One region of the Streptomyces platensis genome, then DNA from elsewhere that is predicted to be linked to it. Evidence: predicted binding sites of a transcription regulator. Region 1 holds the regulator's gene; each other region holds the start of a gene.
The links. The regulator HrcA, encoded in region 1, represses chaperone genes, less so after heat shock. The targets are predictions, from matches to a motif close to TTNGCACTCNGNNNNNCNGAGTGCNAA.
Positions count from the first base shown of each region.

Region 2: the regulator HrcA is predicted to act here: its motif matches at 3,883-3,909, upstream of CP981_RS16345 (FmdB family zinc ribbon protein).
Region 3: the regulator HrcA is predicted to act here: its motif matches at 2,873-2,899, upstream of groL (chaperonin GroEL).

Region 1 covers NZ_CP023691.1:2,982,035-2,987,528, reverse strand. The annotation lists gene hemW (radical SAM family heme chaperone HemW) at 1-136, shown strand, start outside; gene CP981_RS13160 (Uma2 family endonuclease) at 246-824, shown strand; gene CP981_RS13155 (DUF3097 domain-containing protein) at 802-1,635, opposite strand; gene CP981_RS13150 (MBL fold metallo-hydrolase) at 1,671-2,405, opposite strand; gene hrcA (heat-inducible transcriptional repressor HrcA) at 2,600-3,616, shown strand; gene dnaJ (molecular chaperone DnaJ) at 3,617-4,753, shown strand; gene CP981_RS13135 (nitronate monooxygenase) at 4,851-5,494, shown strand, end outside.
Region 2 covers NZ_CP023691.1:3,746,301-3,751,794, forward strand. The annotation lists gene CP981_RS16330 (penicillin acylase family protein) at 1-490, opposite strand, end outside; gene CP981_RS16335 (potassium/proton antiporter) at 672-2,192, shown strand; gene CP981_RS16340 (MFS transporter) at 2,507-3,808, shown strand; gene CP981_RS16345 (FmdB family zinc ribbon protein) at 3,921-4,259, shown strand; gene CP981_RS16350 (S-methyl-5'-thioadenosine phosphorylase) at 4,375-5,208, shown strand.
Region 3 covers NZ_CP023691.1:5,207,558-5,213,051, forward strand. The annotation lists gene CP981_RS23135 (glucosyl-3-phosphoglycerate synthase) at 1-53, opposite strand, end outside; SAM riboswitch class I at 223-383, shown strand; gene thrC (threonine synthase) at 401-1,684, shown strand; gene CP981_RS23145 (MoaD/ThiS family protein) at 1,768-2,046, shown strand; gene CP981_RS23150 (cold-shock protein) at 2,470-2,673, shown strand; gene groL (chaperonin GroEL) at 3,061-4,686, shown strand; gene CP981_RS23160 (hypothetical protein) at 4,855-5,148, opposite strand; gene CP981_RS23165 (hypothetical protein) at 5,145-5,494, opposite strand, start outside.

The sequences.
Region 1 (5,494 bases):
GGCAGGCGCACGGGCAGCGGCCCGGGCGCTGGCCGACGGCCTCCTGGAAGCCGCTCCGTACGAGGCCGGCCGGGCGGTACTGACCCTCCGGGGGCGGCTGCTGGCGGATGCGGTGGTGCGGGATCTGGTGGACTGAGAACGTGCTGTCCTCGAACGAGTGAACCGATGCGGTGGGTCCGCGGGCCCGCCTAGGCTGCTCCTAGCCTGTGCCGTACACACGGCGACGGGATACGGAGGCCATGGAGATGACCGCTGTGGATGAACGCCGGATGACGGAGCTCTTCGAGAACCTTGAGGTTCCCGAGGGCGTCAAGATCGAGCTCCTCCGGGGGAACATCGTGATGATGGCGGGGCCTGACGTGGTCCACAACGACATCGTGGAAGCTGTCCTCGACCAATTTCCGCGGAAGAAGTGGCGGCGCCTGCAAACCCAGGATGTCGCGCTTCATCAAGAGTCCAGTGAGCCCCAGCCGGATCTCGTGCTGGTGGAGCGTGGAACCGGACCGGACTCCGGGCGCATGATGCCGCCCGAGGTGATCAAGATGGTTGTCGAGGTTGTCTCCAAGACCAGCGTTGATCATGACTACGTCATCAAGCGTTCGATCTACGCGGCGAGCAGGCTTCCGCTCTACTTGATCATCGATCCCCTCGTGGCCCACTGTGTCCTGCTCGCCGGGCCCACCGGCACCGGGGAGAACGCCGACTACCAGTCGCAGTCGATCTATAAATTCGGCGATCCCGTGCCGTTGGACCTGCTCGATGTCGTACTCGACACCAGCGAATTCGGGACCCTCCCCAACGTCAGGCCGCACCGCCGGCCGTGACGAAGTCGATCAGCTCCTCCACCCGCCCCAGCAGTGCCGGCTCCAGGTCCTTGTAGGAGCGCACGCAGGAGAGGATCCGCTGCCAGGCGGCGCCCGTGTTCTCCGGCCAGCCCAGGGCCCGGCAGACGCCCGTCTTCCAGTCCTGGCCGCGCGGGACGGTCGGCCAGGCCGGGATGCCGACCGAGGACGGTTTCACGGCCTCCCAGATGTCGATGTACGGGTGGCCCACCACCAGCGCGTGGTCACCGGTGACCCCGGCCGCGATCCGGGACTCCTTCGAGCCGGGTACGAGATGGTCGACGAGGACGCCGAGGCGGGCGTCCGGGCCGGGGGAGAAGCTGCGGACGATCGCGGGGAGGTCGTCGACGCCCTCCAGGTACTCCACGACGACGCCCTCGATGCGCAGGTCGTCGCCCCACACCCGCTCCACCAGCTCGGCGTCGTGCCGGCCCTCCACGTAAATGCGCCCGGCGCGGGCGACCCGTGCGCGGGCGCCGGGGACGGCCAGGGAACCGGACGCCGTACGCGCCGGAGTGGCGGTGGCCGGTCTGCCCTGGGGGCGTACGAGGGTGACCACCCGCCCCTCCAGGAGGAAGCCGCGCGGCTCCATGGGGAAGACGCGGTGCTTGCCGAAGCGGTCCTCCAGGGTGACCGTCGGGCCCTGGGCGGTCTTCTCGCAGCGGATCACGGCGCCGCAGAAACCCGAGGTGACCTCCTCGACGACCAGATCGGGATCGGCGGGCACCTCGGGCGCCGGGCGCTGCTTCTTCCATGGTGGGGTGAGGTCGGGGCTGTAGTGCCTGTTCTGCATCGAGTGGAGCCTGTCCGTGGGTGAGCGGGCGGGGGTCAGGAGGGGGCGACGCCGAAGCGGGCGGCGAGGGCGGCACGCTGGGTGCGGACGAAGGCTGCGTCCACCACGGCGCCGTGGCCGGGCACATACCGTGCGTCCTCGCCGCCGAGGGCCAGCAGCCGGTCCAGTGCGCCGGGCCAGCGCTGCGGCAGCGCGTCCGGGCCCGCCTGGGGTTCCCCGGACTCCTCGACCAGATCGCCGCAGAAGACGATCTCCGGGGACCCGCCCCGGCCCGGTACCAGCACCGCGAGATCGTGCGTCGAGTGCGCGGGGCCGACATTGGCGAGCAGCACCTGCCGGTCGCCGAGCTCGACGGTCAGCTGGTCGTGGACGTGGTGGTGCGGGGCGACCAGCAGATCGGCGGCCTCGGCGGCCGCGTCGCGGTCGACGCCGTGCCGTATCGCGTCGTGCCGCAGCACGTCCTTGCCGCGGCGCAGCAGATCACCGAGACCGGCCGCGCCGAAGACCTTGACGCCCGCGAACGCGGCGGTGCCCAGGACGTGATCGAAATGCGGGTGGGTGAGCGCGACATGCGTCACGTCCCGGCCCAGCACACCGCGGATCGCCCGCCGCAGATCCGCGCCGTCACGCAGGGTCGCGCCGGTGTCGACGATCATGACGCCGGTGGTGCCCGCGATCACGCCGATCGTCTCGTCCCAGCCCGGCATCCGGCGTCTGGCGACACCGTCACCGAGCTGTTCCCAGCCGGCCTCTTCCCAAGACGTTTGCATACCGAGACGCTAGCGCCATCGCGATAGCGTTGCCCGACAGATCGGCCGAACACGGTCACCGGGCGGGTGCTGTGTGCGGCCGCCCTTGCCGTGTCCGTGCTACTCGGCCGTACACTGGCTCAAGGTCTGGCACTCGGCCCGTGTGAGTGCCAGGAGAGTCGAGACGGCGGACGGCCGGACTGGAGGTGCGCGGGATGCTCAGTGAACGCAGGCTCGAAGTGCTGCGCGCCATCGTCCAGGACTATGTCGGGACGGAGGAGCCGGTCGGCTCCAAGGCCCTGACCGAACGCCATCAGCTCGGCGTCTCCCCGGCCACCGTCCGCAACGACATGGCCGCCCTGGAGGACGAGGGTTTCATCGCCCAGCCGCACACGAGTGCCGGGCGCATCCCGACCGACAAGGGCTACCGCCTGTTCGTCGACAAGCTGGCCGGTGTGAAGCCGCTGTCCAGCCCGGAGCGGCGGGCGATCCAGAACTTCCTGGACGGCGCCGTCGACCTCGACGACGTCGTGGGCCGCACGGTCCGGCTGCTGGCGCAGCTGACCCGGCAGGTCGCGGTCGTGCAGTACCCGTCCCTGACCCGGTCCACGGTCCGGCACGTCGAGCTGCTGGCCCTGGCCCCGGCCCGGCTGATGCTGGTGCTGATCACGGACACCGGGCGGGTCGAGCAGCGGCTCATCGACTGCCAGGCACCGTTCGGCGAGACCTCGCTGGCGGATCTGCGGGCCCGGCTCAACAGCCGGGTCGTGGGGCGCCGGTTCGCGGATGTGCCGCAGTTGGTGCAGGATCTCCCGGAGTCCTTCGAGCAGGACGACCGCGGCACGGTCTCGACAGTGCTGTCGGTGTTGCTGGAAACTCTGGTGGAGGAGACCGAAGAGCGGCTGATGATCGGCGGCACCGCCAATCTCACGCGCTTCGGGCACGATTTCCCCCTGACCATCCGGCCGGTGCTGGAGGCCCTTGAGGAGCATGTGGTGATGCTCAAGCTGCTCGGGGAGGCCAAGGACTCGGGCATGACCGTACGTATCGGGCATGAGAATGCCCACGAAGGCCTGGCGTCCACATCGGTCGTCACGGTCGGCTACGGTTCGGGCGACGAGGCAGTCGCCAAACTCGGCGTGGTCGGACCGACCCGCATGGACTACCCCGGAACGATGGGAGCGGTACGCGCAGTGGCACGTTACGTCGGACAAATCCTCGCGGAGTCGTAAGTGGCCACGGATTACTACTCGGTCCTCGGTATCGGACGCGACGCCTCGCAGGATCAGATCAAGAAGGCCTTCCGCCGGCTGGCGCGCGAGCTGCACCCGGACGTGAACCCGGATCCGAAGACCCAGGAGCGGTTCAAGGAGATCAACGCCGCTTACGAGGTGCTCTCGGACCCGCAGAAGAAGCAGGTCTACGACCTCGGCGGCGACCCCCTCTCGCAGGCGGGCGGCGGCCAGGGCGCGGGCGGCTTCGGCGCGGGCTTCGGCAACTTCTCCGACATCATGGACGCGTTCTTCGGCACCGCGTCGCAGCGCGGGCCGCGCTCGCGCACCCGCCGCGGCCAGGACGCCATGATCCGGCTCGATATCGAGCTGACCGAAGCGGCCTTCGGCACGACCAAGGACATCCAGGTCGACACCGCCGTCGTCTGTACGACGTGCAGCGGCGAGGGCGCGGCGCCGGGTACCTCGGCGCAGACCTGTGACATGTGCCGCGGCCGCGGTGAGGTCTCGCAGGTCACCCGGTCGTTCCTGGGCCAGGTCATGACCTCGCGGCCGTGCCCGCAGTGCCAGGGCTTCGGCACGGTCGTCCCGACGCCGTGCCACGAGTGCGCGGGCGACGGGCGGATCCGTTCCCGCCGCACCCTGACCGTCAAGATCCCGGCCGGTGTCGACAACGGCACCCGCATCCAGCTCGCGGGCGAGGGCGAGGTCGGCCCCGGCGGCGGCCCCGCCGGTGACCTCTACGTGGAGATCCACGAGCTGCCGCACCCGGTCTTCCAGCGGCGCGGCGACGATCTGCACTGCACGGTCACCATCCCGATGACAGCGGCGGCGCTGGGCACGAAGTGCCCGCTGGAGACGCTGGACGGAGTCGAGGAGATCGACGTCCGGCCCGGTACCCAGTCCGGCCAGTCGATCCCGCTGCACCAGCGCGGGGTGACCCATCTGCGCGGCGGCGGCCGCGGCGACCTCATCGTCCATGTCGAGGTGCAGACGCCCACCAAGCTCGAACCCGAGCAGGAGGAGGCGCTGCGGCGGCTGGCCAAGCTGCGCGGTGAGGAGCGGCCCACGGGGCAGTTTCAGCCGGGGCAGCAGGGTCTCTTCTCGCGGCTGAAGGACGCTTTCAACGGGCGATAGCCCAGGTCGGCCCGGGGGTCCGCGGAGGTTCCCCGGGCCCCCGTGGAAGCCACCGCCCCTGTTCGGGGCGGTGCGGTGGGCGTGACACGATGTGCTCATGCCCACCGCACCGACCGATCTCTGCCGCTACCCGATCGTGCAGGCCCCAATGGCGGGAGGCGGCTCCGGACCCGAGCTCGCCGCCGCCGTCTGTGCGGCCGGCGGTCTCGGCTTCCTCGCCGCCGGCTACAAAACCGCCGACGGGATGTACCAGGAGATCAAACAGCTGCGGTCGCTGACCGACCGGCCCTTCGGCGTCAACCTCTTCATGCCGCAGCCCTCCCTGGCCGACGGCTCCGTCGTCGAGGTCTACCGCGAACAGCTCGCCGGTGAGGCCACCTGGTACGAGACCGAACTCGGCGACACCGACGGGCCCATCGACGACGGCTACGAGGCCAAGCTCGCGATACTGCGCGAGGACCCGGTGCCGGTGGTGTCCTTCACCTTCGGCTGCCCCTCGCGCGCCGTCCTCGACGCGTTCGCCAAGGTCGGTACGTACACCGTCGTCACGGTCACCACCGCCGCCGAGGCACAGGCCGCGCAGTGGTCGGGCGCGGACGCGGTGTGCGTGCAGGGCGTGGAGGCCGGCGGCCACCAGGGCACCCACCGGGACGATCCGCATGCGGACGGGACCGGCGCGGGGCTGGGGCTGCTGGCGGCGCTCGGCCAGGTCCGGGAGGCCGTGCAGATTCCGATGATCGC
Region 2 (5,494 bases), 760 kb from region 1:
CCTTGAGGTAGGCGTTGACGCCCGCGGAGTAGGACTGGAGGTACTTCTTGGTGCTGGGCGACAGCTTGGTGTCGTACTCCTTCTGCGCCACCTCGCGCCAGCCGAGGGTGCGCAGGAACGAGTCGGTCTTGACCTGGCTCTTGCCGAACATCTCCGAGAGCCGGCCGGCGGTCATGTGCCGCCGTACGTCCATCTCCCAGAAGCGGTCCTGGGCCTGGACGTACCCCTGGGCGCGGAAGAGGTCTTCGTCGGTGTCGGCGTAGATCTGCGGAATGCCGTGGGCATCGCGGGTGACGTCCACCGGGTTGGTCAGCCCCGGGAGTTTGAGTGAGCCCGTGGTCTGCGGGAACGACGCACGGACGGTACTGACGCCCCAGAACGCGCCGAAGCCGATGCCCGCCACGAGCAGCAGCACGACCGTAATCGCGACGAGGCGGCCGCGCCGCCCCTTCTTCTTCCTGGGGACTGGGCCGGACTTGTTGGCGGGCATCTCTGTCCTTCGAGGGGCAGGGTGGGAGTGCTGGAGCAACCATAGGCGCACGGGTTCAAAGACCCCTACGCGGAGTCACCGCCAGCACAGCCAACATTCAAGTAATGGTAAATTGTTAGCCTCAGTAACTAGATACGGTAAGGAAAGCCACCCCGGAACCCGTGCGAGGAAGGATCAGCTCCTGTCTGTCGATCACCTCAATGAACTCCTGCTGATCTGCTCGCTCGTACTGCTCATCGCGGTCGCCGCGGTACGGCTCTCCTCGCGCAGCGGGCTCCCCAGCCTGCTCATCTACCTGGGGATAGGCGTCGCCATAGGGCAGGACGGGCCCGGCGGCGTCATCTTCGACAACGCCGAGCTGACCCAACTCCTGGGCTATACCGCACTGGTCGTGATCCTCGCCGAGGGCGGCCTGGGCACCAAGTGGAAAGAGATCAGGCCGGCGCTCCCCCGGGCCGCGGCGCTCTCGACGGTCGGCGTCGCGGTGAGCGTGGGGGTCACCGCGGCCGGAGCACACTCCCTGGCCGGACTCGACTGGCGCCAGGCGCTGCTGATCGGCGCCGTGGTCTCCTCCACGGACGCCGCGGCCGTCTTCTCCGTGCTGCGCAGTGTGCCGCTGCCGGCCCGCCTGACCGGCGTACTGGAAGCCGAATCCGGCTTCAACGACGCCCCCGTGGTCATCCTCGTCGTCGCCTTCTCCACCGCGGGACCGGTCGAGCACTGGTACACCCTGCTCGGCGAGATCGCCCTGGAGCTGGCGATCGGCGCCGCCATCGGTCTGGCCATCGGCTGGCTCGGCGCGTACGCCATGCGGCATGTGGCGCTGCCCGCGTCCGGTCTGTACCCGATCGCCGTCATGGCCATCGCGGTCTCCGCCTACGCGGCCGGCGCCCTGGCGCACGGCTCCGGCTTCCTCGCCGTCTACCTGGCCGCGGTGATCCTCGGCAACGCCAAACTGCCGCACGCCCCGGCCACCCGCGGTTTCGCCGAGGGCCTCGGCTGGCTCGGCCAGATCGGCATGTTCGTCCTGCTGGGCCTGCTGGTGACCCCGCACAACCTCATCGACGACATCGTCCCGGCGCTGGTGATCGGCATGATCCTGACGCTGGTGGCGCGGCCGACCTCGGTGTTCGTGGCGCTGATGCCGTTCCGGGTGCCGTGGGCGGAGAAAACCCTGCTGTCGTGGGCCGGGCTGCGCGGTGCGGTGCCGATCGTGCTGGCCACCATCCCGATGGTGAGCGATGTGCCCGGCAGCGAACGGGTCTTCAACATCGTCTTCGTGCTGGTCGTGGTCTACACCCTCATCCAGGGGCCGACACTGCCCTGGCTGGCCAGACGGCTGCGGCTGGGCGACGGCGAGGAGGCCGCCGATCTGGGCATCGAGTCCGCGCCCCTGGAGCGGCTGCGCGGCCATCTGCTGTCCACGTCCATCGGCCCGGCGTCCCGTATGCACGGCGTCGAGGTCGGCGAGCTCCGGATGCCCGCGGGCGCCGCGGTCACCCTCATCGTCCGGGACGGCTCCAGCTTCGTGCCGTCGCCCGCCACGGTGCTGCGGCGCGGCGACGAGCTGCTGGTGGTCGCCACCGATCCGGTCCGGGACGCGGCCGAGCGGCGGCTCCAGGCGGTCTCCCAGGGCGGCAAGCTGGCCGGCTGGCTGGGCACCGGCGGCCCCACGGGACGGTCACGCCACCGCCACCGCTGAGGTCCGTCCGCCCCCTGGACGGGAATGTGCTGCATCTCTCCACGGATCCCAAGGGATTCCGCGTGAAGCCCTGACTTATCCCAGGGCTTCACGCCCCGCGACCTGTAGTATGAAGAGGCACATCGACGAACCAACTCTGCCTGATGCAGAGCTGGCGCGACCGCTCGGCGGCCGCGGTCCCCCTGCCTTACGCAGCCACCTCTCCGGTGCGGACCACGCGGTATCACTCGGTCCTGCGCGAGAGGACAGCTCTCGGCGCGTTCCCGTGACGACCTCGCGGGTGGCGCGCTACCAGGCGGCAGAAAGGCCCGGCCGTGGCATCCGCGGTCAAGGACTCCCGTTCCGGATACGGACCACTGCTCCGCACCCCTGGTGCATGGACATTCCTGCTGCCCGGCTTTCTGGCCCGGCAGCCCTTCGCCATGCTGACGATCGGCATCGTGCTGCTCGTCCAGTCCACCACCGGCTCGTACGGCACCGCGGGCGCGGTGTCCGCCACGACCGGTGTCGCGATGGCCCTGTTCGCCCCGCAGAGCGGCAAGCTCGCCGACCGCTTCGGGCAGCGCGCGGTGCTGATCCCCGGCGTCCTGGCGCATGTCGCCGGCGTCGTGGCGCTGATCATCCTCGCCCTGGCCCACGCCCCCCTGTGGGCGCTGCTCGCGGTGGCGGTCCCCACGGGCGCCTCGACGCCGCAGGTAGGCCCGATGGTGCGGGCCCGCTGGGCCGCCCGGCTCGGTGGCAGTCCGCTGATGCCGACGGCCGCCGCCTTCGAGTCGGTGACCGACGAGTTCACCTTCGTGGTCGGCCCGGTGCTGGCGACCGCGCTGTGCACCGGCGTCCACCCGGCGGCCGGGCTGGTCGCCGAGGCCGTACTGACCCTGGCCGGCGGGCTGCTGTTCGCCGCGCAGCGGCGCAGCCAGCCGGCGGTGCACCGGTCGCAGGCCGGTGACCGGCCGCGGGTCTCGGCGCTGTCGGTGCCCGGCGTACGCGTTCTGATCGTGGCGTTCCTCGGCATCGGCGCCGTCTTCGGCGGGATGCAGGTCTCGCTGACGGCGTTCACCCAGCACATCGGGCAGCCCGGCATCAACGGCGTGCTCTACGGGATCTTCGCGGGCGGCAACATGCTCGCCGGTATCGCCTGCGGCGCCCTCGCCTGGAAGGTCGGCCCCCGGCGCCGGCTGCTGGTCGCCTACGGGCTGCTGGCGCTGGCCACCACCCCGCTGTGGGCGGTCACCGCGGTGCCGCTGCTGGGCGCCGTCGGCCTGGTCGTCGGCCTGTGCATCGCCCCGGCCCTGATCACCGGCTACACCCTCGTGGAGTCGCTGGTGCCGGCCGCCGCCCGCACCGAGGCCTTCACCTGGCTGACCGGCGCGGTCGCGCTGGGCCAGGCGGCCGCGGCCACCTCGTCCGGCCAGCTGGCGGACCGCTTCGGGCCGAGTATGGGCTTCCTGGTGCCGCTGGCAGGTACGGCGCTGGCCCTGACGGTGCTGCTGGCGCTCCGCGCCCACCTGCTGCCGCGCTCCTCGACCGTGGCCGCCGGCGCCCCGGCGGAGGGCCCCGAGGCCCCGGTCCCGGCCGTTTCCGAGGACCGCGAGCGGGAGCTGGCGCGCGCCTGACCCGGCGTGGGGTCGGTCACCGTCCGCCGGTCACGGTGGACTGGCGGGCGGGAATACTGCAATATGGAGCGTCGTTAGCACTCATCGAGTGAGAGTGCCAGGAGGAAGACAAGTGCCGACCTACCAGTACCAGTGCACCGAGTGCGGCGAGGGCCTCGAGGCGGTGCAGAAGTTCACCGACGACGCGCTCACGGAGTGCCCCGCCTGCAACGGACGCCTCAAGAAGGTGTTCTCCGCGGTCGGCATCGTCTTCAAGGGCTCCGGCTTCTACCGCAACGACAGCCGCGGCTCGTCGTCCAGCAGCAGCCCCGCCAAGAGCGCCTCCACGTCGGGCACGACGTCCTCCTCGGACTCGTCGAGCTCCTCGTCCGGCAGCTCCGACAGCAAGTCCTCCGCCCCGGCCGCCGCTTCGTCCACCGGCAGCAGCTCGGGCACCAGCTCCGCCGCCTGACCCCGCACGCGCCCGGACCCCGCCGTCACCGACGGCGGGGTCCGTCGTCTTACGGGTTTCTTTCGTTCCCGCGACCCGCCTTCCCCCGCCGCCGCGCCCCGATAGTGTGATCGGCATGGCTGACGCGGAGATTGGCGTTATCGGCGGATCGGGTTTCTACTCCTTCCTCGATGACGTGACCGAGATCACAGTGGACACCCCGTACGGGCGCCCGAGCGATTCGCTGTGCCTGGGAGAGGTCGCCGGCCGCCAGGTCGCGTTCCTGCCCCGGCACGGCCGCGGCCACCACCTCCCGCCGCACCGCATCAACTACCGCGCCAATCTGTGGGCCCTGCGCTCGGTCGGCGTACGCCAGGTCCTCGGCCCGTGCGCGGTCGGCGGACTGCGCCCCGAGTACGGCCCCGGCACGCTGCTGGTCCCCGACCAGCTCGTCGACCGCACCAAGGCCCGCACCCAGACCTACTTCGACGGCGAGCCGCTCCCCGACGGGAGCGTCCCCAACGTCGTCCATCTGACCTTCGCCGACCCGTACTGCCCCACAGGGCGACAGGCTGCCCTCTCGGCGGCCCGCGGCCGGGACTGGGAACCGGTCGACGGCGGCACCCTCGTCGTCGTCGAGGGCCCCCGCTTCTCGACCCGCGCCGAATCGCGCTGGCATGCCGCACAGGGCTGGTCGGTGGTCGGCATGACCGGTCACCCCGAAGCCGTCCTGGCCCGCGAACTAGGCCTCTGCTACACCTCGTTGACCCTGGTCACCGACCTGGACGCGGGCACCGAGACCGGTGAGGGCGTCTCCCACGACGAGGTCTTCCGGGTCTTCGCCGAGAACGTCGGCCGACTGCGCGAGGTCCTCTTCGACGCGGTCGCCGCGCTGCCCGACAACGCGGCCCGCGACTGCCTGTGCACCGGCGCCCACGCCGGCTGGGACCTGGGCATCGAGCTGCCGTAACGCCCCCGGACGCGCTCGGCCTCCCCCTCCCGGGTGGCCGAGTTGTCCACAGGAGCGGGGCCGTCCACAGCCCGGAGCGGGCGGGCGGAGTCTTCCGGCACGGTGGTGATCAGCGGTTCACCCGACCCCTCACCCCCTGGCGGTGCCCACCATGCTCCGGACCACTCCCGCTGCTCCTTCCCCGGCCCTCCCTGATCCCCTCTCCCCGCCGCTGCCCGCTCCCCCGCCGTGTGACGTGCCGCACTTCGCACCGGTCCGGGCGGGCGGCGGCAGGCACCGGTGGGGA
Region 3 (5,494 bases), 2.2 Mb from region 1:
TCAGCGGCGGACCAGGAGTGGCTGGTCAGCCAGCTCTCGACCTCTTCCAGCACGTCTACGACTCCTCGGTCGCCGCCGGAGGGCGGCCTGTGTGATCCATCTCGCGGTTCGGACGACTATCTCAACAGTCAGTGCCGTCGGTTACAGTCTTGAACAACGCGGATGACCGTCGCATGTCGGGGTCCGCGCCACAAACGCCTGGGTTTCGGCCCAGCGCCATACCGCTCATCCAGAGGGGCAGAGGGATACGGCCCGTTGAAGCCCCGGCAACCCTCCAGCCGGTCTTGCCGCCAGGACGCTGACGTCCCGCGCGCGTGAGGCTCCCGGCTAGGGAAGGTGCCAAATCCGTCTCGTGGCGAGATTCGCCGCGAGGAAGATGAGGAGAAAGGGCCTCGCCTCCATGGCTGTGCAAGTCACCGAAAACACCCCCACCGTCGCTCTGGGCCCCGCCGCAGCACTGTCCTGCCGCGAGTGCGGACAGCGTTTCGCGCTCGGCCCGATCTTCGCGTGCCAGGAATGTTTCGGGCCGCTCGAAGTCGCCTACGACCTGCCGAGCGGCGACCCCGAGGGCCTGCGGAAGCAGATCGAGGCCGGCCCGGACAACATCTGGCGCTACGCCCCGCTGCTGCCCGTCCCCACCGACGTGGCCGACAAGCCCAATCTCAACCCGGGCTTCACCAAGCTCGTGAAGGCCGACAATCTCGCCCGTGAGCTGGGCGTCACCGGCGGTCTGTACGTCAAGGACGACTCCGGCAACCCGACGCACTCCTTCAAGGACCGCGTCGTGGCGATCGCCGTCGAGGCCGCCCGCGCCTTCGGCTTCACCACCCTGTCCTGCTCCTCCACCGGCAACCTCGCCGGTGCGGTCGGCGCCGCGGCGCGCCGCGCCGGATTCGAGTCCTGCGTGTTCATCCCGCACGACCTGGAGGCCGGCAAGGTCGTGATGGCCGCGGTCTACGGCGGTGACCTGGTCGGCATCGAGGGCAACTACGACGACGTCAACCGCTTCTGCTCGGAGCTCATCGGCGACCCGCTGGGCGAGGGCTGGGGCTTCGTCAACGTCAATCTGCGGCCGTACTACGGCGAGGGTTCCAAGACGCTCGCGTACGAGATCTGCGAGCAGCTGGGCTGGCAGCTCCCGGACCAGATCGTCATCCCGATCGCGTCCGGCTCGCAGCTCACGAAGATCGACAAGGGGCTCAAGGAGCTGATCGCCCTCGGCCTGGTCGAGGACAAGCCGTACAAGATCTTCGGTGCCCAGGCGGAGGGCTGCTCGCCGGTGTCCACGGCCTTCAAGGCCGGCCACGATGTCGTCCGCCCGCAGAAGCCGGACACCATCGCCAAGTCGCTGGCGATCGGCAACCCCGCCGACGGGCCGTATGTGCTCGACATCGCGCGCCGTACGGGCGGTGCCGTGGAGGACGTCAACGACGCGCAGATCGTGGACGCGATCAAGCTGCTGGCCAGGACGGAAGGCATCTTCGCGGAGACCGCGGGCGGCGTGACCGTCGGCGTGACCAAGAAGCTGATCGAGGAGGGCGTCCTCGACCCGTCCCTGACCACCGTCGTACTGAACACGGGTGACGGCCTCAAGACACTCGACGCGGTCGCCCCCACCTCCGGGCCCACGGCGACGATCCGTCCGAACCTGGACGCGTTCCGCGCGGCCGGCCTGGCCCGCTGAGGCCGCCGGCCCGTCCGGCATCCGGCGGACGTGGCCGCGCCCAGCCCCCGAACTCGTACTCCGTACCCCTGGAAGGCAGAACCATGAGCGTCAAGGTCCGCATCCCCACCATCCTCCGCACGTACACCGGTGGCCAGGCCGAGGTCCCCGCCGAGGGCGCGACCCTCTCCGAGGTGATCGCCGACCTGGAGCAGAACCACCAGGGCATCGCGGCCCGTGTGCTGGACGACGCCGGCAAGCTGCGCCGCTTCGTGAACGTGTACGTCAACGATGACGATGTGCGCTTCGAGCAGGGCCTGGAGACGCCCACCCCGGACGGTGCGGGCATCTCGATCATCCCGGCGGTGGCCGGCGGCTGCTGATTTGCGCCAACTCTTCTCCTGCATGACCGGAATTGCCCCGTCCGCCAGAAAGCGGACGGGGCAATTCCATGTTGTGAAAGGAGATACCATTGGGGTGATCCCCCTCCGGATATCACCGTGCGCGTGCCGAACGCATATGTGTTCGCGATCAGTTGTGGCCAAAGTGTGGGCGGTATTTGTCGCCTAGGTGCCCTATGCCCGGCCCGACTTGCCCTGGAGAACTGGGATTTCGCCGCATATAGCCGATTCTCCGGCGCCGGAATTCTCGTCCGATTGACCTGTTGCTCTGGGCATCTGTGCAGATACATTCAGCGGCGGTCGACGCGTTCCGGCGCACACCCCACGGGCCTTTCGCGGGGTGAGGTCTGACCCGGGTCCGCGGAGTGCGGTCCTGCGCAAGGGCCAGTAATAGGGGAGTTAGGCATGGCTCAGGGCACCGTCAAGTGGTTCAACGCGGAGAAGGGGTACGGCTTCATCGCGGTCGACGGTGGTGCGGATGTTTTCGTCCACTACAGCGCGATCCAGATGGACGGCTACCGCACCCTTGAGGAGGGTCAGCGGGTCGAGTTCGAGATCTCGCAGGGCCAGAAGGGGCCGCAGGCGGACATGGTCCGGGTGGCCGGCTGAGGCGCCGACCGACTGCTGCGTGAGGAAGGCCCGTACCCCTGAGGGGGGTACGGGCCTTCGGCTGTTTGCGGGGCGGGGCTGCGGGGTGGGCGGGTCGCGCGGGGGCGGGGTGCGTGCGGCCCACTTGTCACCCCTAGGAGGAGGGCGCCTTCGTGGCCGCCTCGTGCCCGCCCGCCGCCCAACCGCACCCTCCGGGCGGCTTGCACTCTCCTACCCCGAGTGCTAATCATTGCGTTAGCACTCTCCCAGTGAGAGTGACAAAGAAGGACCGGGTCGGCGAGGCCCGCGGATCGGTGGGGCAAGGAACCACACAGGTCTGCAGGTCGTCCGTCGCGGGCGCCAGCGCGGTCCGGAGCAATCCACCCCAGTCCGGGAGGACCACTTCACATGGCCAAGATCATCGCGTTCGACGAGGAGGCACGGCGCGGTCTCGAGCGCGGGATGAACCAGCTCGCCGACGCCGTCAAGGTCACCCTCGGCCCCAAGGGCCGTAACGTCGTCCTCGAGAAGAAGTGGGGCGCCCCCACGATCACCAACGATGGTGTTTCCATCGCCAAGGAGATCGAGCTCGAGGACCCGTACGAGAAGATCGGCGCCGAGCTGGTCAAGGAGGTCGCGAAGAAGACGGACGACGTCGCCGGTGACGGCACGACGACCGCGACCGTCCTGGCCCAGGCCCTGGTCCGCGAGGGCCTGCGCAACGTCGCCGCCGGCGCCAACCCGATGGCCCTCAAGCGCGGTATCGAGAAGGCCGTCGAGGCCGTCTCCGCCGCCCTGCTGGAGCAGGCCAAGGACGTGGAGACCAAGGAGCAGATCGCTTCGACCGCCTCCATCTCCGCCGCTGACACCCAGATCGGCGAGCTCATCGCCGAGGCCATGGACAAGGTCGGCAAGGAAGGCGTCATCACCGTCGAGGAGTCCCAGACCTTCGGTCTGGAGCTGGAACTCACCGAGGGTATGCGCTTCGACAAGGGCTACATCTCGGCGTACTTCGCCACTGACATGGAGCGTATGGAGGCGTCGCTCGACGACCCGTACATCCTCATCGTCAACTCCAAGATCGGCAGCGTGAAGGACCTGCTGCCGCTCCTGGAGAAGGTCATGCAGTCCGGCAAGCCGCTGCTGATCATCGCCGAGGACGTCGAGGGCGAGGCCCTGTCGACCCTGGTCGTCAACAAGATCCGTGGCACCTTCAAGTCCGTCGCCGTCAAGGCCCCGGGCTTCGGTGACCGCCGCAAGGCCATGCTCGGCGACATCGCCATCCTCACCGGTGGCACCGTCATCTCCGAGGAGGTCGGCCTCAAGCTGGAGAACGCCGGTCTCGAACTGCTCGGCCGCGCCCGCAAGGTCGTCATCACCAAGGACGAGACCACCATCGTCGACGGTGCCGGTGACAGCGAGCAGGTCCAGGGCCGCGTCAACCAGATCCGCGCCGAGATCGAGAACAGCGACTCGGACTACGACCGCGAGAAGCTCCAGGAGCGTCTGGCGAAGCTGGCCGGCGGCGTGGCCGTCATCAAGGCCGGTGCCGCCACCGAGGTCGAGCTCAAGGAGCGCAAGCACCGCATCGAGGACGCCGTTCGCAACGCGAAGGCGGCCGTCGAGGAGGGCATCGTCGCCGGCGGTGGCGTCGCCCTGCTCCAGGCCTCCCAGGTCTTCGAGAAGCTGGAGCTCGAGGGTGACGAGGCGACCGGCGCCAACGCCGTGAAGCTCGCCCTGGAGGCCCCGCTCAAGCAGATCTCCGTCAACGGCGGCCTTGAGGGCGGCGTTGTGGTGGAGAAGGTGCGCAACCTGCCCATCGGCCACGGTCTGAACGCCGCGACCGGTGAGTACGTCGACATGATCGCCGAGGGCATCATCGACCCGGCCAAGGTCACGCGCTCCGCGCTCCAGAACGCCGCCTCCATCGCGGCGCTCTTCCTCACCACCGAGGCCGTCATCGCCGACAAGCCGGAGAAGGCCGCCGCGGCGGGCGCTCCGGGCGGCATGCCGGGCGGTGACATGGACTTCTGATCCTCCGGATCAGACGCTGATCCTCCCGGATCACACGTCCACACGTACGCCGGGGCGGCACCCTCCTTCCAGGGGGGTGCCGCCCCGGCGGCGTTGGTGCGCCGTGGTTGCCTCACCGCGGATTGCGTACCGCGGATTGCGTATCGCGGGCTGCTCGCCGTGGACTGCCTACCGCGGATCGTTCGCCGCGTCGGAGTCGGCGGCGTCCGCCGCCTTCTCGGCCTCGTCGAGCTTCTTCAGCATCTGCTTCTCCTCGTCGGCGGACGAGCCGGATGAGCCGGATGAGCCGGATGAGCCGGAGGTGGCGGGGGAGGCCGGGTCCTGTGGTGCCGCGGACCCGTCACCGGCCGAGGCCCCGGACGGCGACTGACCGCCGGTCGATCCCGAGCATCCGGTGACGGCCAGCACGGGCAGCGCGACCGCCGCCGTCAGCAGCAGCGCGGCGCGTCGGGAGCGCCTCATGAGCCGCTGTTCTCCGGGGCGTTGTCCTGCTTCTTCTCCTGGCCGTGGTCCTTCTGCTTCGCGCACCAGGCCGCGACCTCCTTGAGCTCGGCGCGCTGCCGCACGAGGGCGGGCCGCCGTGCCTTGCGCGTGGTCAGCCGGTCCTGGAGGAACGTGGCGATCTCGTCGTGCTTCTTGGCGCGGGCGTTCTTCAGCCGCTTCTCCAGACGCGCGAGGGAGCCACGGGTCTGCTCGTCGCCGTCGATCCGCTTGATCGCGCGCGCCAGGCGCTGGTCCACCTTGGAGACGCGGGAGCAGAGGCCGCCGCCGTGGTGGTTCCGGTCGGCGGAGGAGGACGAAGAGGCGG